DNA from 2 places in the Paenibacillus sp. SER-28 genome. Region 1 is predicted to be linked to the other one. Evidence: predicted binding sites of a transcription regulator. Region 1 holds the regulator's gene; the other holds the start of a gene.
The links. Region 1 encodes CtsR, which represses protease genes until heat stress. Its sites were predicted from a motif close to ATGGTCAATAAAGGTCAAACA; they were not measured.
Positions count from the first base shown of each region.

Region 2: the regulator CtsR is predicted to act here: its motif matches at 3,573-3,593, upstream of clpP (ATP-dependent Clp endopeptidase proteolytic subunit ClpP).

Region 1 is NZ_JBRECM010000018.1:710-13,225, reverse strand. Features, by position in the region: gene gltX (glutamate--tRNA ligase) at 1-566, opposite strand, end outside; gene ispF (2-C-methyl-D-erythritol 2,4-cyclodiphosphate synthase) at 606-1,082, opposite strand; gene ispD (2-C-methyl-D-erythritol 4-phosphate cytidylyltransferase) at 1,079-1,777, opposite strand; gene ACUYLD_RS24520 (PIN/TRAM domain-containing protein) at 1,847-2,932, opposite strand; gene pssA (CDP-diacylglycerol--serine O-phosphatidyltransferase) at 3,126-3,872, opposite strand; gene disA (DNA integrity scanning diadenylate cyclase DisA) at 3,927-5,003, opposite strand; gene radA (DNA repair protein RadA) at 5,016-6,389, opposite strand; gene clpC (ATP-dependent protease ATP-binding subunit ClpC) at 6,629-9,073, opposite strand; gene ACUYLD_RS24495 (protein arginine kinase) at 9,118-10,182, opposite strand; gene ACUYLD_RS24490 (UvrB/UvrC motif-containing protein) at 10,211-10,735, opposite strand; gene ACUYLD_RS24485 (CtsR family transcriptional regulator) at 10,805-11,269, opposite strand; gene ACUYLD_RS24480 (GNAT family N-acetyltransferase) at 11,809-12,516, opposite strand, start outside.
Region 2 is NZ_JBRECM010000010.1:181,127-193,642, forward strand. Features, by position in the region: gene ACUYLD_RS20585 (phosphoglycerate kinase) at 1-890, opposite strand, end outside; gene gap (type I glyceraldehyde-3-phosphate dehydrogenase) at 1,011-2,021, opposite strand; gene ACUYLD_RS20595 (sugar-binding transcriptional regulator) at 2,115-3,152, opposite strand; tRNA gene ACUYLD_RS20600 (tRNA-Arg) at 3,422-3,496, shown strand; gene clpP (ATP-dependent Clp endopeptidase proteolytic subunit ClpP) at 3,706-4,302, shown strand; gene ACUYLD_RS20610 (PdaC/SigV domain-containing protein) at 4,428-5,531, opposite strand; gene ACUYLD_RS20615 (SIMPL domain-containing protein) at 5,771-6,532, opposite strand; gene ACUYLD_RS20620 (HPr family phosphocarrier protein) at 6,766-7,035, opposite strand; gene whiA (DNA-binding protein WhiA) at 7,172-8,116, opposite strand; gene ACUYLD_RS20630 (gluconeogenesis factor YvcK family protein) at 8,122-9,108, opposite strand; gene rapZ (RNase adapter RapZ) at 9,121-10,020, opposite strand; gene ACUYLD_RS20640 (ROK family glucokinase) at 10,087-11,037, opposite strand; gene trxB (thioredoxin-disulfide reductase) at 11,330-12,283, opposite strand; gene ACUYLD_RS20650 (tetratricopeptide repeat protein) at 12,323-12,516, opposite strand, start outside.

The sequences.
Region 1 (12,516 bases):
TTGACGATAACAAAATCGCCGCTTTCCTTGGAATTAAACGTAATTTGACCTTTAACGATATCATCAAACGTATATTCACGATCTTCCGGTACGCGAAAACGAATACTTGGTACACGGCCCTCTGCTTCGAATGCCTGGCACTGTTCTTCTGTTAGATCACGATGTTTTCCAGAATAGCGTGGTGTCTCCCCACGTTCCGTCTGTTCTTCACGCTCGCGCTCCAGCTCTTCTTCAGTGCAGTAACAGCGATAAGCCAAACCACGATCCAGCAAATCCTGCCAGTACGTTTTATATATGTCCAAGCGTTCCGTCTGACGATAAGGTCCAAACTCGCCTCCCACGTCTACGCTCTCATCCCAGTCCATACCCAACCATTTCAAATATTTAAGTTGGCTTTCTTCTCCGCCCTCAATATTGCGTTTCACATCTGTGTCTTCAATACGAATAATAAATTTTCCACCTTGATTGCGAGCAAACAAATAATTAAATAATGCCGTTCTGGCATTTCCAATGTGCAGATGCCCTGTAGGGCTTGGTGCATAGCGTACACGAACTTCCGTGCTCATATAATCTCCTCCAAATTGAATTACTCAAGATGATAGCATTTACTTGATAAGACAGACAACCGATTGAGCCGCGATTCCTTCACCCCGTCCGGGAAACCCGAGTTGCTCTGTCGTGGTCGCCTTGACGTTCACCTGGGATAGCTCCTCTGCTTCCAGCGCCCGTGCGATGACCTCATTCATCTGCGGAATATACGATGCCATTTTGGGCTTTTGTGCGATAATCGTAGAATCAATATTCCCCAAGCGATATCCTCGCTCTTTAGCTAGCCCCCACACATGCTCCAGTAGCTTAAGACTGTCGGCATCCTTAAATTCTGGGTCATTATCCGGAAAATGCTTCCCGATGTCTCCCAAGCCAAGCGCGCCTAGGATAGCATCACTAATGGCATGCAGCAGCACGTCTGCATCGGAATGGCCCAACAAACCTTTTTCATACGGAATATTCACACCTCCGATGATGCATGGCCTTCCTTCCACCAGCTGGTGGACGTCAAATCCTTGTCCCACTCTGATCATTTGATATCCTCTCCCTCTGTTTTTACCCATAACGCCGCCATATCCAAATCCTCAGGCGTAGTAATTTTGATGTTCTTGTAGCTGCCTTGAACGACAGTAACCGGAATTCCTAGCCGCTCTATCAGCATAGAATCATCTGTTCCCAAGAATCCCGACTGCTCCGCTTCCTCATAGGCTCGCAGCAGATCGGAAAGACGAAAAGTCTGTGGCGTTTGAATACTCCACAGACTTCGGCGATCCGGCGTTGCTGTAATGATACCATCCCCGTTCACTTGCTTGACTGTATCCTTTACAGGTACTGCCGCTACAGAAGCACCAGTACGCTGGGCTGCCTCAAGGCATGAACGTACAAGCTCAGGTTGAATGAGTGGACGCACACCATCATGCACCATCACCCAATCCGCTTGTAAGTGGCGCAGACCGCGATAAACCGAATGCTGGCGTTCATTGCCACCAGCCACCACCCGTACATTTTTACCGATTTTGTATTGATGAATCCAATCTCGGCAGCGTTCCACATCTCCTGTCCCAGTCACCATCACCATTTCATCCACTTCGGGCATAGCTGCGAATATTTCAAGTGTATGTATGAAGATGGGCTTGTCCCGCAAAAGCAGAAATTGCTTGCTCTCCTGCGTCCCCATACGGGAGCCGCGCCCTGCTGCCACAATGACAACTCCTACCCGATTGTTCATTCAAATAACTCCTGCCCTGATCGCTTTGGACGATCCGTATGATAACACATCTACTTCATCATACCGCGTTTATTGAGCTTTTTCCAATAATTTTGGTTTAGCAAAGATCATACGACCGGCAGAGGTCTGAAGTACACTCGTGACCAGTACCTCCATCAGAGAGCCAATATAGTCACGTCCGCCTTCTACAACAATCATCGTGCCATCATCCAGATAGGCTACACCCTGCCCATGCTCCTTGCCGTCTTTAATAATCTGCACCATAATTTCCTCGCCGGGCAATACGACAGGCTTCACTGCATTCGCCAAATCGTTAATATTTAGCACCGATACACCTTGCAGTTCGCATACTTTATTCAGGTTAAAATCATTAGTTACAACTTTACCCTGCAACACCTTTGCCAGCTTGACCAGCTTACTGTCGACCTCTGAAATTTCCTCAAAATCACCTTCGTAAATGAGCACATTCACATCCAGCTCTTTTTGGATTTTATTCAAAATATCCAGACCCCGGCGTCCACGATTACGCTTAAGTAAATCTGATGAATCTGCAATATGCTGAAGCTCCTCCAGCACAAATTCAGGAATCACAATCGTTCCTTCAATAAAACCTGTCTTGCAAATATCTGCAATACGTCCATCTATAATGACGCTGGTGTCCAATATTTTATGTTCCTCCAGCTTGCGTTCTTCTACACCCGTTCCCCGACCAAAAAAACCAGAACTCCAAAAGGATGACAGCTCGTCCCGCTTTTCTAGTCCAACCATCAATCCTACATATCCGCATATCACGGTAACAGCGGTCTGGATAAGTTGACCTGGGGCCCCCAACCATGAAAAAAGCGGATAAACTGCTAAGGAAAGCGTCAATCCCACCGCTAAACCAATCACACCTGCCATCATCTCGTTCATCGGAATTCGTACCAAGCCTTCAATGCCCTGCTGCAATCGATTTGCCACGGATGCCCCTGCGAATGAACACCCAGCCATAAATAGCACTGCTCCCGCCATCATCCAAACAATCATTCCCGGTAAAGACCCATCACTCAACCATTGTGGCATCCACGATACAATGCCTCCTACCCGCTGGTATAACGTATAGCCAAACCATGCTCCGCACAATCCTGTAAAAGTTAAAATAGCCTTTCTCCACATTGAGTCTCTATACCTCCTTTATTTTCTTTGCATATAGTCTGCTGCTTGTTGGATACATAGCATTTCTCTTACCAGTATGATCCATTTCCCACATAACTAACCCTGTAATTTCACTTTTTATGCATAAAAAAAAGCATTTATCTCCCTAAAATGATTCAAGGAAATAAATGCTTATTCTTGTTCTTGCTTGATACTAGCGCTGTGAATGACGATATTGATCGTCCTGTTCTTCCTGACTGGAACGCTCCCGATCACGTCCACGTCTGCGTGACAGCTTACGAATGTTCAGCTTCATACCATACAATGCATACAGCACCAGCGGCACAAAAATCAGCTTCGACAGCTGGTCAGGGAATTTAACAGCCAACACCACCGCTGCAATTACGACCCATGGAGCAACCCAGATCGCTTTTTTCGGAAGGCCGACCTTTTTAAAATTCGGATATCTCATGGAGCTGACCATCAAATAAGAAACCAGCAACATGGCAATCGACATGTATAACAATGAAATATCGTTATGGAATAAGGACAAAGTGGCTAATACGCCACCTGCTGCCGGAATTGGCAACCCCGTAAAATAACCTGGTACACCAGGACGTACGTTAAATCGAGCCAAACGCAACGCTCCGCACATCGGGAAAATGGCAGTAACCGTCCAAGCGAGAGCCGAATTCGCATCATGAAAAGCAACCATGTACATAATAACTGCGGGAGCAACACCAAAAGATATCATATCTGATAAGGAGTCCAGTTCTTTACCGAATTCGCTTTGGGCATTCAGGACCCGGGCCATCCTACCATCCAGTCCGTCCAACAACATGGCGACAATAACCATAATAGCGGCAAGACTGTATTTTCCGTCTACAGCCAATAAAATGGCGATCATTCCGAGAAACAAGTTACCTAAGGTACACATGTTCGGAATTGATTTGGTAATCATCTCTTCACCTCAATGTATGAATTGTTCCATTATAATCCTTTCACTGTATTACATTTACATTTGCCTGTCAATGAAAACTTGTTCCTGCAAACGTTTAAGACCTTCTTTAATCGTACGCGCACGAACCTCTCCAATACCATCCACTTCATCCAGTTCTTCTATCGTTGCTGTGATGACATGTGGAAAACGTCCAAACCGCTCCACCAGATTATGAATAATCACATTCGGCAAACGCGGTATCTTGTTCAGTACCCGATAGCCACGTGCAGCAATATACTCCTCTGATGTCGCAGCTGAAGAAGGGTAGCCTAGTAAACGTACAATATGATTCACATCCAACAATTCGTCGTCCGTAGAACGTTTGAGTCCCAATATAATTTCACGAATCTTCTCGTCGCTATCGTCTTTGGCATAATCCTTATACAGCAACCAAGCTTCTTCCTCAATGTTGCTGACAAGCTCTTCCATCTGCATACTAATCAGACGGCCCTCATTTCCGAGCTCGTTAATAAATCGTTTGATTTCCATTTTGATGCGCAGCACCATTTCGATCCGCTGGATGACATTAACGACTTCCGGCATGGTAACCAGCTCTTCAAATTCAGATGCTGTCAAATTCGTAGAGGCTTGCCCCAACACGGATCTATATTTTTCTAACGTCTGAATAGCCTGATTGGCTTTCGTTAGAATAACCCCGATTTCCTTGAGCGCATACCGTAATGTCCCCTGATACAAGGTAATAATATTACGCCGCTGGGAAATAGACACAACTAATTTGCCAGTTTGCTTTGCAACTCGTTCTGCTGTCCGGTGCCGAATTCCTGTTTCAATTGAAGAAATGGAGGAGTCCGGAATCAGTTGTGTATTGGCATATAAAATTCGTTTTAAATCCTCGCTCAATATGATTGCGCCGTCCATTTTAGCCAACTCATACAAATAGTTCGGTGAAAAATCACAATTGATGGAGAAACCGCCATCCACGACTTCCATAACTTCTGGGCTATAGCCAACGACCAGAAGAGCACCCGTTTTGGCACGCAAAACGTTTTCCAACCCGTCGCGAAAGGGAGTTCCCGGTGCCACAAGCCGCAGCAAATCGTTCATTTTATCCAGTTGGCTCGCTTCTTTCATTCTCAATGCCCCCTAATCTAATGCGGCTGCCAGTGCATCTGCCACCGTTCCTACTCCTATAATTTGTATCCCTTTCGGATGTGTCCAGCCCTTCAAGCTTTTCTCCGGCATGATCACCCGTTTGAAACCTAGTTTCTCCGCTTCTCGTACTCGCTGTTCTGCTCGGGATACCGCGCGCACCTCACCTGTCAGTCCAACCTCGCCAAAAATCACATCATACGGCTTTGTAGGAGCATCCCTAAAGCTGGAAGCAATACTCACAGCTATAGCCAAATCCACCGCCGGTTCATCCAACTTCACGCCTCCCGCTACGTTGAGATAAGCGTCCTGGTTTTGCAAAAACATGCCCATCCGCTTTTCTAGCACGGCTATGATTAATCCCATTCGATGATGGTCGACTCCTGTGCCCATTCGGCGTGGAGAGGGAAAATGTGTAGCTGCAATCAATGCTTGCAGTTCAACCAATACAGGCCGGGTTCCTTCCATACTGGCTACAACAGTAGAACCTGCCACACCCAGTGGTCGTTCAGACAGGAAAAGTTCAGAAGGATTCGACACCTCACGCAAACCGCTTTCAGCCATTTCAAAAATACCAATTTCATTTGTAGAACCGAAACGATTTTTAACTGCACGCAAAAGCCGATACGTATGGTGACGCTCTCCTTCAAAATAAAGTACACAATCAACCATATGTTCCAACAAACGCGGACCTGCAATGGCCCCTTCCTTGGTCACATGTCCTACCAATACCGTAGCAATACCGAGCCCCTTGGCAATTCGCATAAAGCGTGAAGTACACTCCCGCACCTGAGCCACACTACCTGGTGCACTCGTCACCTCAGGCAAATATACAGTCTGTATCGAGTCGATGACCAAAAACTCCGGCTTCAAGCTGTCCACTGCTTCTTCAATCGTCTCCAAATTCGTCTCACATAATACGTATAGGCTGGGGGACAAGGCACCGAGCCGATCTGCACGTAGTTTCGTTTGACGGACAGATTCCTCACCAGACACGTACAGCACCTTTAAACCAGTTAAAGCCAGTTCATTAGATGTTTGCAGCATGAGCGTAGATTTACCGATTCCCGGATCACCGCCCACCAAAACGAGTGAACCCGGCACCACACCTCCACCGAGTACTCGATTCAATTCGCCAATTCCCGTCAAAATTCGTGTTTCTTTGCCACTCTCCACCTCTATAATAGGGAGTGGCTTGTCTTTTGTGCTATGAGTAAGAAGGGAAGATCCCATTCCTTGAGTTTTTACAACGCTTTCCGTTTCTTCGACCATGGAATTCCATGCCTGGCATCCAGGACATTTTCCGTACCATTTGGGCGATTCATAACCACATTCCGTACAGGAAAATTTAGTTTTCACTTTAGCCATACTTTGTTCCCTGGCTCCTTATGACGACGATGATGTCAAATTTATGTTCATACAGCCCAGAAAGAGCTGTAACAATAAAAGTTTACCATTGAAGCTTGGCGGACGTAAAGCAATATCACAAACTTTCCCAAAGCATTTACCCAACCTTTTCACCGTGTTTTATACACAAAAAGGGTGTCTTCGCAATAGCTTTCCAGCTTGCGAGACACCCTTTTCTACTATTTATTTAGTAAACTGCTTTAGGACTTGGCAGATACATTATCCTTTTTGGTTACAGTCAATGCACCGTTCTCCTCATCAATGAAGAGAGAGTCACCTTTAGTAATGTTGCCAGTCAACAGTTCCTCGGACAGGCGATCTTCAATATGCTTCTGGATTGCACGACGCAAAGGACGCGCACCATACGCTGGATCAAAACCTTCCTTGGCAAGGAATTTTTTAGCGTTGTCTGTCAACTCGAAGTCCACCTCATACTCATTCAGGCGCTTACGCAGCTCCTCAGACATGAGTGATACAATTTCGGCAATATGTTTTTCTTCGAGAGAATGGAAAACGATAATTTCATCAATCCGGTTCAAGAACTCAGGACGGAAGCTTTTCTTCAGTTCATCCATCACTTTGCCCTTCATATTATCGTAATCCGCTCCAGCGTCCACTACAGCTGTAAAACCAAGCGTGGAGTTACGTTTAATCGCCTGTGCACCAACATTAGATGTTAAGATGATGAGTGTATTACGGAAATCAACGACACGACCTTTGGAATCTGTCAGACGACCATCTTCCAGCACTTGCAGAAGAATATTGAATACTTCTGGGTGTGCTTTTTCAATTTCATCCAGCAACACAACAGAGTATGGCTTACGACGTACCTTCTCAGTCAGTTGACCGCCTTCTTCATATCCAACGTACCCTGGAGGCGCTCCTACCAGACGGGACGTGGAGTGTTTCTCCATATATTCGGACATATCGATACGGATAACCGCATTTTCATCTCCAAACATGGATTCAGCCAAAGCACGTGCCAACTCTGTTTTACCAACCCCAGTTGGACCGAGGAAAATAAAGGAACCAATTGGACGCTTCGGATCTTTCAGTCCGGCACGTGCCCGGCGAATCGCCCGGCTTACTGCCTTAACTGCTTCATCCTGTCCAATTACCCGCTCATGCAGCAACTCTTCCATATTCAACAAGCGGTGTGTTTCTTCCTCTTTCAGCTTGCTGACTGGAACACCTGTCCAGATTGCAACGACTTGAGCGATATCCTCTGGGGTAACTTCGGAATCTGTACGACCCTGTTGTTCTTTCCATTGGTTTTTCGTCACGTCTAACTCTTCACGGATTTTTTGCTCTGTATCACGCAGCGCTGCCGCTTTTTCAAACTCCTGACTTTGTACCGCTGAATCCTTTTCCTTACGGATATCTTCCAGACGGTTTTCCAGCTGTTTCAGGTTTGGCGGTACAGTGTAAGAATTCAGCCTTACTTTGGAGCCCGCCTCATCAATAAGGTCAATAGCCTTATCTGGCAGGAAGCGGTCGGTGATATAACGATCTGACAATTTTACGGCCGCTTCAATAGCCTCATCTGTGATCTTTACACGGTGATGCGCTTCGTAACGGTCACGCAGACCATACAAGATTTGAATCGCCTCTTCTGGAGAAGGTTGATCCACTGTAATTGGTTGAAAACGACGCTCCAAAGCAGCATCTTTCTCAATATATTTGCGGTATTCATCCAGCGTGGTCGCACCGATGCATTGTAGCTCGCCACGTGCCAGAGCAGGTTTCAGGATGTTGGACGCATCAATTGCGCCTTCCGCTCCACCAGCACCAATCAGCGTATGCAGCTCATCAATGAACAACACGATATTACCCGCTTGACGAATCTCGTCCATAATTTTTTTCAAACGATCCTCGAATTCACCACGATACTTGGTGCCTGCTACCACAGAACCCATATCCAGTGTCATTACGCGCTTGTCGCGCAACGTTTCGGGAATCTCATTCGCTATGATTTTTTGGGCCAATCCTTCGGCAATCGCCGTTTTACCTACCCCAGGCTCACCAATCAGAACCGGATTGTTCTTTGTACGGCGGCTGAGCACCTGAATCACGCGTTCGATTTCCTTGCTACGCCCAATAACAGGGTCCAGGTTGTTTTCCTTCGCAGATGCCGTCAGATCGCGTGCCAGACTGTCCAGAGTTGGCGTGCTGACATTAGCTGGAGCACCGTGATGGCTGGAAACAGCCTCGCTGCTACCGAGTAATTGAAGCACTTGCTGACGCGCTTTGTTCAGGCTAATGCCCAGGTTATTCAGTACACGTGCTGCTACGCCTTCGCCTTCACGAATAAGACCAAGCAAAATATGTTCTGTACCTACATAGGTATGGCCCAGTTTACGGGCTTCATCCATAGACAGTTCGATGACTTTTTTGGCGCGTGGAGTATAGGCAATGTTCGTCGGTTGCTCTTGACCACGTCCAATCAGCGTTTCCACTTCATCCTGGATTTTTTCCAGTCCCAGTCCTAAACCGATTAAGGCTTTCGCTGCTATTCCTTCACCTTCACGAATGAGGCCTAGCAAAATGTGCTCTGTGCCAATGTTGTTGTGTCCCAATCGAACAGCTTCTTCCTGAGCCAAAGCAAGCACTTTCTGTGCACGTTCCGTAAATCTTCCAAACATCATATATCCTGCACCTCCACAGTGTGTATTTCAGATCATTCTATATATTAAAGGGTTGTGCCTAATTTTTGCCGGATCAGCTTCGCCCGGTACATATCGCGCTCTTCGGTATTCATTTTATCCCCAAAGCTTTTTTGCAGGAACCCGGGTTGTGTCATCACATTCAGCTCATTCATCGCTGCGGTGGAAGGACGCTCCAAAATCCCCAAATCTACGCCAAGACGCACATCGGACAGCCGCTGTGCAGCCTCCTTGGAATCCAGTACTGCTGCATATGACAAAATACCGAATGAACGCATCACCCGATCTGTAATTCGCAGCATAGATTCATTCATTAGCCGTTCTCTGGCAGAACGCTCGTGCTCAATAATTTGTAGCACCACGCCATGTAGATTCTCTATAATTTCCGCTTCGGTTTGTCCTAGTGTAATCTGATTAGATACCTGAAACAAATTTCCGACCGCTTCGCTACCTTCACCGTAAATGCCGCGAACCGTAAGACCTACCTGTGAAACAGCAGACAATATACGATTGATTTGATGAGTCATGACTAATGCGGGCAAATGCATCATCACCGAAGCTCTCATACCTGTGCCGACATTCGTCGGACAACTGGTCAGAAAACCTCTCCGATCATCAAATGCATAATCAACATGCGCTTCAAATGCATCATCAATAATCATAGCGCGTTCCCAAGCTTCCCTAACCTGACATCCCGGATATAAGCACTGGATTCGCAGATGATCCTCTTCGTTTATCATAACACTAACCGATTCATCATCGCTAATTAAAACAGCACCGTTACGAGATTCGTTCGCCAAATTAGGACTAATCAAATGCTTCTCAACCAGCACCCGCTTGTCGATCTCATCCAACTCGGATATTTTCAACGTATGAAAAGTACCAAAACCACCTAAATCATCATACTGAAGGATATCCGTTAAGCGTTGAAGTGCTTCTTCCGACTGCTGATTGGTAGCAAGCATGGGAAAAGGCAGTTGCTGCAAGTTACGCGCAATTCTCACCCGGCTGCTAATGACAATCTCCGAATCCGCAGCATCACCACGCATCCAGTCACTTAGCGGCTTCTCCGTAAACCGAATACTGGGCATTACGCATCCCTCCTACTCTTCACAAACTTTACTCTTCAGTCATTTCTTTTTCAAGCTCTCTGATTTGATCCCTAAGCTCAGCAGCTGATTCAAATTCTTCCTGTACAATATGCTGTTGCATCTCTTTTTTCAAATCGTCAATTTGCCGTTTTACCTTCAGTCGGCCTCCAGTGCGAACTGGAACTTTACCAACATGATTCGTACTGCCATGCACACGCTTGAACAGAGGGTCCAGACGACTATCAAAGTATTGATAGCACGACGGGCATCCGAAACGTCCCAGCTTACTAAACTGTGCATAGGTCATGCCACAATCCTTGCATTGCAGGTTTTGCGGACCACTGTGGCCTGGAGACTGGCTCTTTGTACTGGAGTCAAAATCCAGCATCCCCGACAACAAGCTATGAATCGAAAAGCCGTTAGGTGTTCCAGGGATCATCTCCCCTTTTTCCTTGGCACACGTCTCACAAATATGAAACTCTGTCTTTTCGCCATTCACAATTTTGGTGAAATGCAAAGTTGCCGGCCGCATATTACATTCTTGGCACAGCATAAAAGCACCTCCTTTAATGTCAGGATTTATACCAATCCCTACATCCAAACGTTAGTCTCTATTCACACACTATTTGGTCGCCAGCAACGAGATCAGCATAGCCTTAAGCAATCTTGCTCGCAGTTGATCACGATAGGGAAGCTTCAGTAATAATGTATCCCTAGATAAAGCAGCCTTCATTAGATTAGCTTCCCTTTTGCTTAAAAAATGGGCCTCCTCTAACTGATAAATCAGTCCTTCTGCTGCTGATTGGCTAATTTCCTCCCCGATACTCTGATGAAGATGTGTATGGATGGCATGTTGTGCAGGCAGCTGAATTCGCTGAATGCGAATGTAGCCCCCGCCACCACGCTTACTTTCCACCACATAGCCTTTTTCCAGCGTAAACCGGGTGCTAATTACATAATTAATTTGCGACGGCACGCAGGAAAAGCGGTCAGCCAGATCATTGCGCTGAATCTCCACTAAACCTTGGGGACTTTCCAGCAATATACTCTTTAAATATTGTTCAATAATATCGGAAACATTGCGCATTTCATCATCCTCCACTAACGGAAACGCAAGTATTCAAGTACATTTCACGCTCCACAGAGTCCGCCGTATATTGAACTTAACCAAACGGTAAAGTCACGAATCTAAGCTGTATTCAGGCTGTTGCCTGTTCTACACTCATTGGAATTGTACCGTTTATTCTCTAGTGTGGCCTTTATTTGCGATTAGTCATACACTTCTCTTATTTTCATAAAAGGCAGTTCCTAACTATACGCAAATCATTTCGATCCTCGTTTGCTACTTTGCTATTAAAATTACTTTATACGGCCAATCCATCAAAATACTTCTACAGAACCTCACGAGGTTTGATTGACTTTGACTTTCTTTGACTATACTCATATTATAGCACATTATTCATTTTTGCCAAGGGGTCAATACCATTTTTCGCAATCTAATTATGTTTTATACAATACCATAAAAAAACTCTTCCCAATTACAGAAAGAGTTTTGTAAATTATAATAAGCACATAAGTTATATTCCCTGAAAAACGGGAACATAAGAAGATCTAAATGGGCCTTTATCAGAAAAAATCCAATAAAAACGTTTGTTTTACTGGTATTACACGTTTAAGCGCAGACACAAATTCACTGCCCCCTTCAATACGCCCCCACTTATACAGATCATCAGCCTGCTGGTAGCCAAGCATCAGAGTCGTCAATGACTGAATCCCAAGTTTCAAGTCAGCTACCATAGCGTTTTCAGATGAATTGCTTGTATCCACTCTCTCCAGATGTCCTTTCCCTTCCGTAGTAATTGTTAATCTCCATACTCCTTCATTCCATGGTGCATATCGATCTATCAGATTTAAGGTTAAACGTGTTTCCTCTCCAACCTGCTCAAAAGGGTATCTTTCTACAAAAGCAGCTGCATCCACAATACGGCCCATAAAATAAGGCACGGTCTCCTGTTGAATTCGCGGATCATCAAGTAAAAATGGCAGATTGTCATTTGCTGGAACGTAAATAAATTTACCATGGGTTATCATGGAGTCATGATTTGCAAAATAAGTCCATAAAGCCCGACGGGCCGTCTCATTTTCATAAACCAACTCATCACAATTCAACTGTTTATTTTCAATTTTGTACAGTGCATATCCCTGAGGATCGCCTGTTTCTGAGTAATATACCGCAGTTCGATAATTCTCATTTAAAATCCGCTCTTGCCACCATTCCTTATCTCGTACCAGCGTGCCATTATAACGAGATGCATACGCTTGATACACTTGGTC
Region 2 (12,516 bases), on a different contig from region 1:
GGTCCGATATCCACGCCTTCCCAATCTGCAGGAATACCATCGATGTCCACAATGTTAGTATTCGCCGTAGCGCTGAAATCGTCAGAAATGACAATATCCACCGGAAGGTAGAATTTTTTGCCGAGCTTCTTCGCTTTTTCAATAAATCCAAGAGCTACGTCCAGTTTGGATTCATCCAGCAAAGATTGACCCACTTCATGACCTTGAGCTTTAAAAAATGTATAAGCCAAACCGCCGCCAATGATTACGTTATCTGCAATGTTCAGCAGGTTGTCGATCACGTCGATTTTGTCTTTTACTTTGGAACCGCCAATAATGGCTGTAAAAGGACGGTCTGGATTCGACAAAGCTTTACCAATAACAGACAATTCTCTTTCCATCAGCAAGCCAGAAACAGCCGGAAGAATATGAGCGATACCTTCAGTGGAAGCATGAGCACGGTGTGCTGCACCAAATGCGTCATTCACGAAAACGTCGGCCAATTCAGCAAATTGCTTCGCCAATTCAGGATCATTCTTTTCTTCTCCTGCATAAAAACGTACATTTTCAAGCAACAGCACGTCGCCGTTTTGCAGTTCAGCCACTTTCGCTTTAACAGCTTCGCCTACTGATTCGTCCACTTTAACTACTGGCTTTTTCAGCAGCTCAGACAAACGTACGCCAACAGGAGTCAGACGCATGGATTCAACAACCTGACCTTTTGGACGTCCAAAGTGACTCGCCAAAATAACTTTTGCACCTTTTTCAATCAAGTAGTTAATGGTTGGCAAGGTTTCACGAATACGCTTGTCATCCGTAATTTTACCGTCCTCAACCGGAACGTTAAAATCTACACGAACAAACACCCGTTTTCCATTCAGCTCTATATCACGTACGCTCTTTTTGTTCATCTCCATATTCCTCCGCACCCTTATAATTTTACGAAACAGGAATTTAAGGCACATTTGATATATAAAGAGCGGAAACAATAACCTGTTTCCGCTCTATGATGTTGCTCAATAAAAAGGTTCTTATTTAGCCAGTTTAGCGAAGTATTCCAACGTGCGGATCAATTGTGCAGTGTAGGACATTTCATTATCATACCAAGCTACAGTTTTCACCAGTTGTTTGTCGCCAACAGTCAGAACTTTAGTTTGAGTTGCATCAAACAAAGAACCGAAAGTGAGACCTTTGATGTCAGAAGAAACGATTTGATCTTCAGTGTATCCATAAGTTTCAGGATCGGAAGCTTCTTTCATCGCTGCGTTGATTTCTTCAGCAGTTACGTTTTTCTCCAGAACTGTTACCAGCTCAGTCAGGGAACCTGTAGGTACTGGAACACGTTGAGCCGCGCCATCCAGTTTACCTTTCAACTCAGGGATAACCAAACCGATTGCTTTAGCAGCACCAGTTGTGTTAGGAATGATGTTTTCAGCTGCTGCACGAGCACGACGGAAGTCACCTTTAGCATGTGGAGCATCCAAAGTGTTTTGGTCGCCAGTGTAAGCATGAATTGTAGTCATCAAACCTTCAACGATACCAAATTTATCTTGCAGTGTTTTAGCCATAGGAGCCAGGCAGTTAGTTGTGCAAGAAGCACCGGAGATTACAGTTTCAGTACCGTCCAGAATTTCATGGTTTACGTTGTAAACGACAGTTTTCATGTCGCCAGTAGCTGGAGCGGAGATAACAACTTTTTTAGCGCCGCCTTTCAAATGTTTCTCAGCAGCTTCTTTTGTTGTGAAGAAACCTGTGCATTCCAGAACGATGTCTACACCCAGGTCTCCCCAAGGCAGTTCTTCAGGGTTGCGGTTAGCCAAAACTTTAACTTCTTTACCATTTACTTTGAAGAAGCCATCATGTACTTCTACTTGTCCTTGGAAATTACCTTGTGTTGTATCATATTTCAACAAATGTGCCAACATTTTGGAATCTGTCAAGTCATTGATTGCTACTACTTCAATACCTTCCACGTTTTGAATCCGGCGGAAAGCAAGGCGTCCAATACGTCCGAAACCGTTAATACCAACTTTAACTGTCATGAGTGAGTTCCTCCCAAAGTTCGTTTAGTTTAGTTTTATATATTCAAGACAGACCCGAAAGCCTGTCAAGACAACACCATTCATAAATCCATCTTAACCATTTAAATAATGACTTACAATCTCGGCAGCAGCGCCTTCGTCGGTGACTAGAATGTCTTCTTGTCCGAAACGCAGTACCGCATGAATAGCGGCCGCCTTGCTCTTACCTCCAGCTACGCCTAGAACCGTATCGGTACGCCTGATGTCCTCTAATCGAAGTCCAAGCGTCAGCATTCTGTGAACAACGACGCCATCTTCGTTAAAGTAGTAACCAAACGATTCGGCAACGGCCCCCTCACTGCTGATCTGGGCAAAGGTTTCGGGATCAAGTTTACGTCTATGTGCCATCGCTATGGCGTTGCCTATCCCGTGAATGATGATACGACTCTCGCGAATCAGGTTCAATATATCCTGAATGTTCGTATCTTCAAGCAAGGAGTTGTAAGCATGATTGCTGAGCAAATCCGGTACATGGAGCAGACGGTATTGAGCGCCTACCTTGCGAGCCATTGTGGAAGCAATTGTGTTGGCCTGCATTTCCATGCTTTCTCCCAAACCCCCGCGTGCCGGTACAAACCACCCACCCTTAAGTGGGCCATTAGAAGGTAGTGCCAGTTGTTCCGCCACGTCGGCAATCGTCGTGCCACCTGTTACAGCGACCACATCCTCGTCGTCCATAACACTCAGCAACGCTTTTGCTCCAGCGCGCCCCAGCTCCTGCTTTGTTAACGGAGAAGCATCCGAATCCCCAGGAACGACAACCACCTTCCTCAAACCATAGGCTTGACGAATCTGGTCCTCCAATTGGGACAGGCCGAACAAGTTGTTCGCAATCGGCTCCAGCTGTTCCAGCAGATCCAGTCCTGCTTTGCTCACCTTCATGCCTACACTCTCAATCTCAATTAGCCCTTGAGCTTTAAGAAGATCGGTTTCGGCGCGCAACACGCGCTCAGTCATGTTCAGTGAAGCTGCCAGTGTTCTGCGTCCAACAACATCGGACAGCATAATCTGATGCAGGATCGTGTACCTTTTTTTCAAAACATCCATGAGGTCGGGCAGAAGCTGCTTCTGTATTTCTAATATCTTTCGCATGCTTTCCACTCCCGCACACTTCTAAGTTCTGTCTCTAATGCTCTATCTCTAACTGGTCTTAAAACGTCCCGGGATAACTTTTTAAGTCCCACGTATATCTTAACCAATATTTGCTCCACATGCAAGTCTATCTGAACCTATATTTCTCAACCATTTGCCTGAATATGCGCATTTAATAAAAGCTTGCAATTCACTGCTGTATATCATATAATCATCTTTGTTTCCAATTAGCTGTTTAATTAGTTAGTTGTTTGCATTGATTGAACTATGCGCCCGTGGTCCAACGGATATGACGTAGGCCTCCGGAGCCTGAGATCGAGGTTCGATTCCTCGCGGGCGCGCCATTTTAATGAACGCATAAATGCTTCTATATAATGTTTTAACCAATAAGAGCGCTGAGGGCTCTTTTTTTTAATCATTAGTTTGACTTTCTTTGACTTTTTGTTTGAAATTGTTTATCATGTGGTTAATACGGTAACAGTTTATAAATAAGGGACGTGTAATCGGCATGTCCACCAAATCCACTAACGATATTTAAGGGAGGTTTTTTGACGTGAGCTATGTTCCTATGGTAGTAGAACAAAGTAACCGCGGCGAACGCGCCTATGACATTTATTCCAGACTGTTGAAGGATCGCATTATTTTGTTAGGCTCGGACGTCAATGACGTTGTAGCCAACTCTATTATTGCGCAAATGCTGTTTTTGGCTGCCGAAGATCCTGAAAAAGATATTCACTTGTATGTTAACAGTCCTGGCGGTTCCATTACAGCTGGTATGGCCATTTTCGATACGATGCAATACATTAAACCTGACGTATCTACGATTTGCGTAGGTATGGCGGCTTCCATGGGCGCATTCTTGCTGAATGCAGGCGCCAAAGGTAAACGTTTCGCTTTGCCAAACAGTGAAATTATGATTCACCAACCACTGGGTGGTGCACAAGGCCAGGCAACGGATATTGAAATCCGTGCACGCCGCATTCTGAAAATGCGTGACAAATTGAACCGCATTCTCGCAGATCGCACAGGCCAACCACTGGAGCGCATTGAAAAAGACACAGACCGTGACTACTTCATGTCCGCTGATGATGCCAAGGAATACGGTATTATTGATAAAGTGCTAACTAGCTCCTCTCCAGAAGGTGTATAAGAGAAGAAATTCGCCTCTCGATAGCTGGTAAATGAAAAAGCTGCCCCGGATGTTCTTATCCGGTAGGCAGCTTTTTTTGCTTTATTGTTTTTTAGGTTATAGACAATTGGAATTGTTTACTCCTACTATTCATGCTGTCCCGCAAAAGGCTTTCCGCCTTGAGGCAGCAGTTGACCGAACGAGTAGGTAAACTCCGGAATTCCATACGCGTATGGCGCATAATCATACAAATCAAACACAATTGTTACTCCACTGCTCGTCACATAAAAATTCTGATCTGCCGCCAGCTCTTTAAATTTGCCGAATCCTTCGCCAGCCTGAAGCGCATCGATTTTTTTCTTCAAATCAGCATTGAGGAACTTTTTGTAGTTCGGATTTGCCTTCAAAACGTCAGACAATTGCAGCAGTTTACCATCAGCGAGCGAGAACGTATATCCTTTACGTGCCGTCATGCCATGTGCGCCACCCGTATACGAGTAATCCTGCATAATCACACTCAGAATACCATCTTTGTTATAGGCAATTGCAAAATCATTTCCGAACTCATACGGTCTTTCTGTTGTAGCCTCTCCCTCAGACATCATCTTTTTGCCTGCTGCCAATATACCCTCTGCATGCTTTTTAAGCACATTGTTAATGGCCTGTTGAGCCTCAGGATTCAGCTGGCTGCCGCTGATTTGCGGGTACTTAATCTTGTAGGACACCTTTGCATTACTCGACGCTGGAAGTGTTTGAGACGCAATGGTGATCGGATTTAGCTGGCTTTTACTCAGCGTTACTGTTTTCTGAGCAGCATTCCATTGAGCATCTATGCCTAGATAGTCTTTCAGCAGACTCATAGGAATGTATAGCTTCCCAGCGATCTGTTTGGCATCCATACTACGTGTATTGATTCCATTGACGTTGACGTAGGCATCCGAGGAAGAAGCCATAATGTAAAGTTTATTGTACCCGCTACCTACGGTATATGTCGTTGTTTTCGCATCATAGCTTACTGGAATCCCCAGGCTGTCACGCAGTGCGGCCACCGGAATCATTGTACTCCCGTTCACTTGAACACCTTTAGCGGGCAACGTTTTACCATTCCATTGGATGGTGATTCCTGGTTGCTGTGTTGTCGCTTGTTTGATCGATGCTGCCTGGATATAGGAAACGGGAACAGCTGCGACTCCTGCTAAAATCCCTGCTGCCAGCAGTGCTGAACCCCATTTTTTCGCATGCTTACTCATATTAAGTATTCCTCCTGTTATTGATCTGTATTGTCTATGTGTGATAATTACTTTTCCTATTATATCTATACCCTATTGTATGTAGTTTACAATCTGTACACTCTCCGATTTCAATATGTACACCTAATAACCCTTAGCTATGACAGACTCATTACAAAAAGGTTTCGATATACAAAAAGAGCCAGCAAGCCAGCCTACGCATGATGCAGGCCGCTTGTGGCTTCGTTTGATGATCTGTATTAGTTCATTTCGTACTGAGCCGACACCTGAACTTTCACTGTTACTTGTCCCGATTGGATCTCTGTCCCGCCACCTGCTACGTCCAAGAGCGATTTTGACATGGCATTTTCACGTTGTGTAAAGACTTGTGCTTCTCCGCCATCTACCGTCACACTCACAAGGGCACCTAACCCGCGTTTGGCTGCTTTAGCTACAGCACTGGCTTTAGATTGTGCGCTTCCCAATGCCTTAGTAATGGCTTCCTCTTCATAAGTCGAAGGATCTTCCACGGAAAAACGTACATTATCTACGTTATTGGCTCCAGACTTGGTCGCCTCATCCAATAACTGACCAATTTTATCCAAATCTCGGTATTTGACGGAAAGTGTATGGTTGGCAGTGTAGCCTTTGAGCTTCTGCCCTTCTTTTTCGTTATAGGTGTAGTTAGGCTGTACATAAAATTGGCTGGTCTGAATGTCATCTGCGCTGATGCTCCACTTTTCTTTCAGCAGTTGTGTAACCTTGTTCAATTTTGTAGCATTGGCTTTTTGAGCAGCGGCTGCCGTATTCCCTTCCGATTGTACACCGATAGAGAGATAAGCAATATCGGGCTTCGCCAGTACTTCCCCGCTTCCAGTCACATTAATTACACCGTTTACCGTCGAAGCTGTTGACGCAGCATAAGCACGATCTGCCCCTGTCCATAATCCTCCTGCTACTCCCCCTGCCATTAATGCTCCTGCGAGAACTGCCGTGGCTACTGTTTTTGTCCAAAGTCTCATTGAATTCAACCTCTTTCTTGTAAATGTTTGTACCTTCCAGACGGAAATGACGGAAAAAGGTTGCAGCCAAGCATACATATTTCCGAAACAGAGCATGACCATGGAATTCAACAAATCCACACATAGAACAGTTAACGGAGGAGCGTTCGAAGACTTTTTTCTGGATACAAAAAAAAGCCCCAAAGGGGGCTTTTCACTAAGAGCATACACCATATTACAAAGCAAATCTTTGTTTATTGATTTTCCAGCTCTACCTTACTAACCAGACTTACTAAAGCGTTTACAGCCTGTTCGGCGTCCGCACCTTCAGCACTAATATTGATTTCAGTACCTGTACTGATGGCAAGACTCATAATACCCATAATGCTTTTGGCATTAACCTTTTTGTCATCTTTTTCCACAAAAATCTCAGATGAATATTTATTCGCTTCCTGTACGAACAACGCAGCAGGTCTGGCGTGCAGTCCTGTTTTCAAGCGTACGACTACCGGATGTTTTGACATGTCAGCTTACCCCCTCATCAAATAAATCTGGACACTACTTACTCCATTTTATTTATCACATTATAACATTAACCCGGGACAGACACTAGAAAAAAAACTAAAAAAACCGGGGCTAAAAGCCCCATGGACACTCTTTTTACGGAATCAGGCCATTTTCGCCCCTAATTTTGTCAGCCATCTCATCAATTTTGCGAAGCCGATGATTTACACCCGATTTACTCACGACCCCTTTGAGCATTTCCCCGACTTCTTTCAAATTCAAATCGGGATGAGCGAGCCGAATTTCTGCCACTTCTCGCAGTTTATCCGGCAAGGTCTCCAAACCAACTTCCCTCTCCAGCAACTTAATATTCTCAATTTGCCGGACAGCAGCTCCGATCGTCTTGTTCAAATTAGCCGTTTCACAATTGACAATGCGATTTACGGAATTGCGCATATCGCGCATAATGCGTACATCTTCAAATTTGAACAAGGCTTGATGCGCCCCAATGATGCTGAGCAGCTCGATGATCTTCTCGCCTTCCTTGATGTAGAGAATAAAACCTTTTTTTCGCTCAATACAGCGAGCATTTAGATGAAATTCATTCGCAAGATCAACGAGTGCCTGACAATGCTCCTCATACATCGAAGAAATTTCAAGGTGGTAAGACGATCCTTCAGGATTGTTGACAGAGCCACCTGCCATAAAGGCGCCCCGCAAATAAGCCCTCTTACAACAGTTTTTCCGAACGATATCCCGATTAATCCCGTCAGTGAATAAGAAACCTTCTGTGACGATATAAAGATCCTTTAGCAGTTGCTGCACACCATTGGGAATACGGACAATGTACACATTATTTTTTTTCAAGCGCATTTTTTTCCGTACAAGCAGTTCGATATGAAGTTGAAAATGCTTCTTGATCAAGGAGTAAATCCGCCTTGCAATCGCGGCATTTTCTGTGGACACGTCCAATATCACCCTTTTATTCGACAGTTGTACGGATCCGAGCATACGTATAAGTGCAGATAGTTCCGCTTTCTCACAGCAGGACTGGCTTTCAATCATCGTAAGCTCTTTTTTCGTTTGTGCCGCAAAGGACAAGGGACTCACCTCCTTCTTAATATCCAGTTTTGTACCAATTGGTAAATATGCTGGCTCAATTTGTCGGCATCATGCCGTAAATACGTGCGGAACAGAACTAATGTATCTGCCACCACTTTATATCCCCGGTCGGTCAGCTCGCCCATGTCTACTTGAACTGGCTTGGCTCCCTGCTCGGCATACATTTCCTGTACTTGGGGTGGAATTTCTCCGTTATTTACAATGACATAGTCGAAGAGATGATGCCCTACATGCTCAAAAATAGCTTGCAGGTGATCTCCTACCGTATAACCATCAGTTTCCCCAGGCTGGGTCATAACGTTACAGACAAATATTTTGATAGCGTCTGATTTTACTACAGCTTCAGCGAGTTTAGGTACAAGCAAATTTGGTAATATGCTGGTATATAGACTGCCGGGGCCAATCAAAATCGCATCGGCTTCATTAATGGCCTCTACAGCCTCAGGCAACGGCTCCACGTGAGTCGGTTCAAGAAAGACGCGTTTGATGCGTCCGCCCGCTTCCGGGATCTTGGACTCCCCGGTAATCACCGTGCCATCCTCCATCTCGGCGCTTAGCACAACGCCTTCCTCGGCTGCCGGCAACACACGTCCCCGGACAGCAAATACACGGCTAAGCTCACGCACCGCCGTTACGAAATCTCCCGATATATCGGTCATCGCTGCTAAAATCAGATTACCTAGGCTATGGCCTGACAATCCTGATCCCGCACCGAAACGGTATTTCAGCATATCTGACATCACTGGTTCCACGTCAGCCAAGGCAGTCAGCACATTGCGAATATCCCCTGGAGGGGGCATCTGCAGCTCACTGCGCAAAATCCCGGAACTTCCGCCATCGTCAGCGACTGTAACAATAGCCGTAATATCTAGCGGCTTTTGCTTTAAGCCCCGCAGCATGACGGACAAGCCGGTTCCGCCGCCCATAACAACAATACGTGGGCGCTCCCGTTGTGATCCGGTCTCTTTCATGATTTCACCTCATTAATGCCGGTCCCGATCAGCATCCCGATGCGAAACAGAAACAGATTCTGTCTCGCTGGCACCCAGCATTTTTCCTAAATACTCCGATATTGCAACAGAACGATGCTTACCGCCAGTACAGCCAATGCCAATAATGACCTGGCTTTTGCCTTCTTTGCGATATTGCGGAATCAAAAAGTGTAACATATCCAGCAACTTGGTCAAGAATGCCTGAGTCTCGGGCCATTTCATGACATAATCATATACATCGCTATCCTGTCCCGTGTGGGGACGTAGTTGGTCCACGTAGTGGGGATTAGGCAGGAAGCGCACATCGAATATAAGATCGGCATCAATGGGAATACCATACTTGAAGCCAAAAGAAGTAATGTTCACGGAAAGCATACTGCTCTCCAAATGAGAAAATCGTGAAATAATCCTCGCCTTTAAGGTTGCAGGCTTCATCACACTTGTATCAATAACCTGTGTAGCTGAGCTTTTTAGTTCTTCCAACATCTTGCGCTCCAACCGAATCCCATCCAAAGGCATGCCGTCTGGAGCCAACGGATGACGTCTACGGCTTTCCTTATATCGCTGTACGAGAACGCCATCATTCGCATTTAAGAATAAAATTTCACAATGAATCGTAAAATGATCTTTAATATAATTCAAAGATTCCGACAAGGCAGTGAAAAATTCTCGTCCGCGTAAATCAATTACGAGTGCCACCTTGCCTATTTTACCGTTCGACTGCTCAATCAACTCGGCAAATTTGGGAATCAGTACAGGGGGCAAATTATCAACGCAGAAGAAGCCCAAGTCTTCCAGGCTCTGAACCGCAATGGTCTTCCCTGCGCCTGACATCCCCGTAATAATAATGAGCGTTGCCCACGGCGCAGCATTTTTTAGGTTGTCTGTCATATGGACTTCCCTCTCCTTTTGCTTCTTCGCTCTATACCAGTACCCGTATTATCAATAACCTGTGAATCAGGAGCGTAGCAGCAACCCTGCAGCCCCTACGATACCTGCGTCATTGCCTAACACCGCTGGTACGATATATACACCCTTTTGAAGCGGTTCAGGTGCCAACTTGGCGTATACGCGACGCATCTCTTCAAATAAAAAGTCGCCTGCTTTAGAAACACCGCCGCCTATAATAAACAACTCTGGATTAAGCACAGCGGCAACCGCTGCCATGGATTTCCCCAAATAAAAGGCAGCCCGGTTCACGATACGCAGCGCGACTTCATCTCCAGCTTTAGCAGCATCAAATACTTCCTTGGCAGCAATTTGATCTTCCAGCGCCAGAGAGGTCCGGTCGCCACGTTCCACAGCGTCCTTGGCCATACGAATGATGCCTGTTGCGGAAGATACAGTTTCCAAGCAACCCATTTTGCCGCATCCACACTGAATAGCCTCCAGATCAGGTACGACGCTGATATGGCCAATTTCTCCGGCCATGCCCGAAGAACCTTGGTATATTTTACCGTTTATAATAATTCCGCCACCTACTCCTGTTCCCAGGGTATAGCACACGCAGTTTTCGATGCCTTTGCCTGCACCAGCCCAAGCCTCACCCAGCGCAGCAACATTCGCATCGTTGTCTATTTTCACAGGCTTGCCAATCCGGTTCTCTAGGAGCGCACGGATCGGTACGTCACGAAAGCCAATATTAGGAGCGAGGACAATAATACCATCACGAACATTCGTAAAACCTGCAACGCCTGCACCGACACCCTTTAGTTGATCCCACTCATAAGGAGATTGCTCAACAATATGCCGCACATATTTTTCGATATTACCGATGACAACGTCTACACCTTTATCGGTTTCGGTTGGTCCCTCATATGTGTGCAAAAGCTGTCCGTTTTCATTACAAATGCCGACTTTAATCGCGGTACCGCCCAAATCGACACCTACATAGATACTTTCAGACATGTTTCAAGCCACCTTTATGTTTACTTAAAAACCTGGTATGAAATATATGCTTACAATTCCTACTTCACAATAGTAATCCTACGTTCCAACTATAATTGAAGCCCCCGTTACGGTCAAGGACACTTCCTTGTTGAAAAGTGTACGATTAGCGGAACTTTTAACCTCATGCACCCATAAAAAGGAGAAAGCCTGTGCAAACGCAGCAGGCTTTCTCTTCCTGAACAAAAGATACGGCATAACAGAGGCTTCCTTCGCTCTCCCGTTAGCCTTTTTGTGTACTATAGTCACTCTTTTATTGATCCAGTGTTTCGCTCCAGTCGTGAACAGCACTGCCTTCGAGATACTTCTCGCAGTCCATAGCCGCCATACAGCCCGTTCCCGCAGCCGTAATAGCTTGCCGGTAACGGTTATCCTGTACATCCCCACAGGCAAAAACTCCGGGGATATTCGTTTCTGTTGTGCCTGGCTTCACTACAATATAGCCGTGTTCATCGGTATGGATTTGTCCGTTCAGGAAACCTGTGTTCGGTGTATGACCGATGGCTACGAATACGCCATCTACCTCAATCAGCTCATCCTGATTGGTCTCATTATTGTGTACCTTCAAACCCTTTAAGCCAGCTTCTCCCGTTACAACTTCCAGAGGAGTCCGGTTTAATGCCCAATGTACTTTTTCGTTCTCACGCGCGCGATCTTGCATAATTTTGGACGCCCGCAACTCATCGCGACGATGGACCAAGGTTACACTGGAGGCAAAACGGGTCAAGAAGCTCGCTTCCTCCATGGCTGAATCGCCACCGCCAACCACGACAATCTTTTTCCCGCGGAAAAAGAAGCCATCGCAAGTTGCGCACGTGCTGACTCCGCGACCTACATTGTCTTGCTCGCCCGGAATGCCTAGATATTTGGCGGACGCACCTGTAGCAATAATGACCGACTCCGCCTCAATGATGCCTTTACCCTCTACCTTCACTTTAAAAGGACGTTTGCTGAAATCCACTTCCTCAACCCAACCGGAAGTAAATTCAGCGCCAAAACGTTCAGCCTGCTTGCGCATATTATCCATCAGTTCAGGCCCGAGGATACCTTGCTCAAAACCCGGGAAATTTTCAATTTCGGTCGTTGTAGTAAGCTGCCCACCGGGCTGCATCCCTTCAATGATCAGCGGATTCATGTTAGCGCGTGCCAAATAAATAGCGGCTGTGTAGCCTGCAGGACCTGTACCAATAATTATGGATTTATACATACGTTTGTTGCCTCCTTTAAGTGATGTTTGGAGCAGGTCTCAGACCTGCTTTTTAAACGTGGAGAGCGGTTGCTTCAGCTTCTGTTTGATACCACACACGCTGTCAATCTGGCGTGCATAGCGGCTTACGGTCGATACGGAAATACCATAACGATCGGCTACTTCCTGATAGGTGACTGAATGATGATGCATTTTAGCTGTCAAATATTCCAGCGCCGCTGCCCATCCCTCAG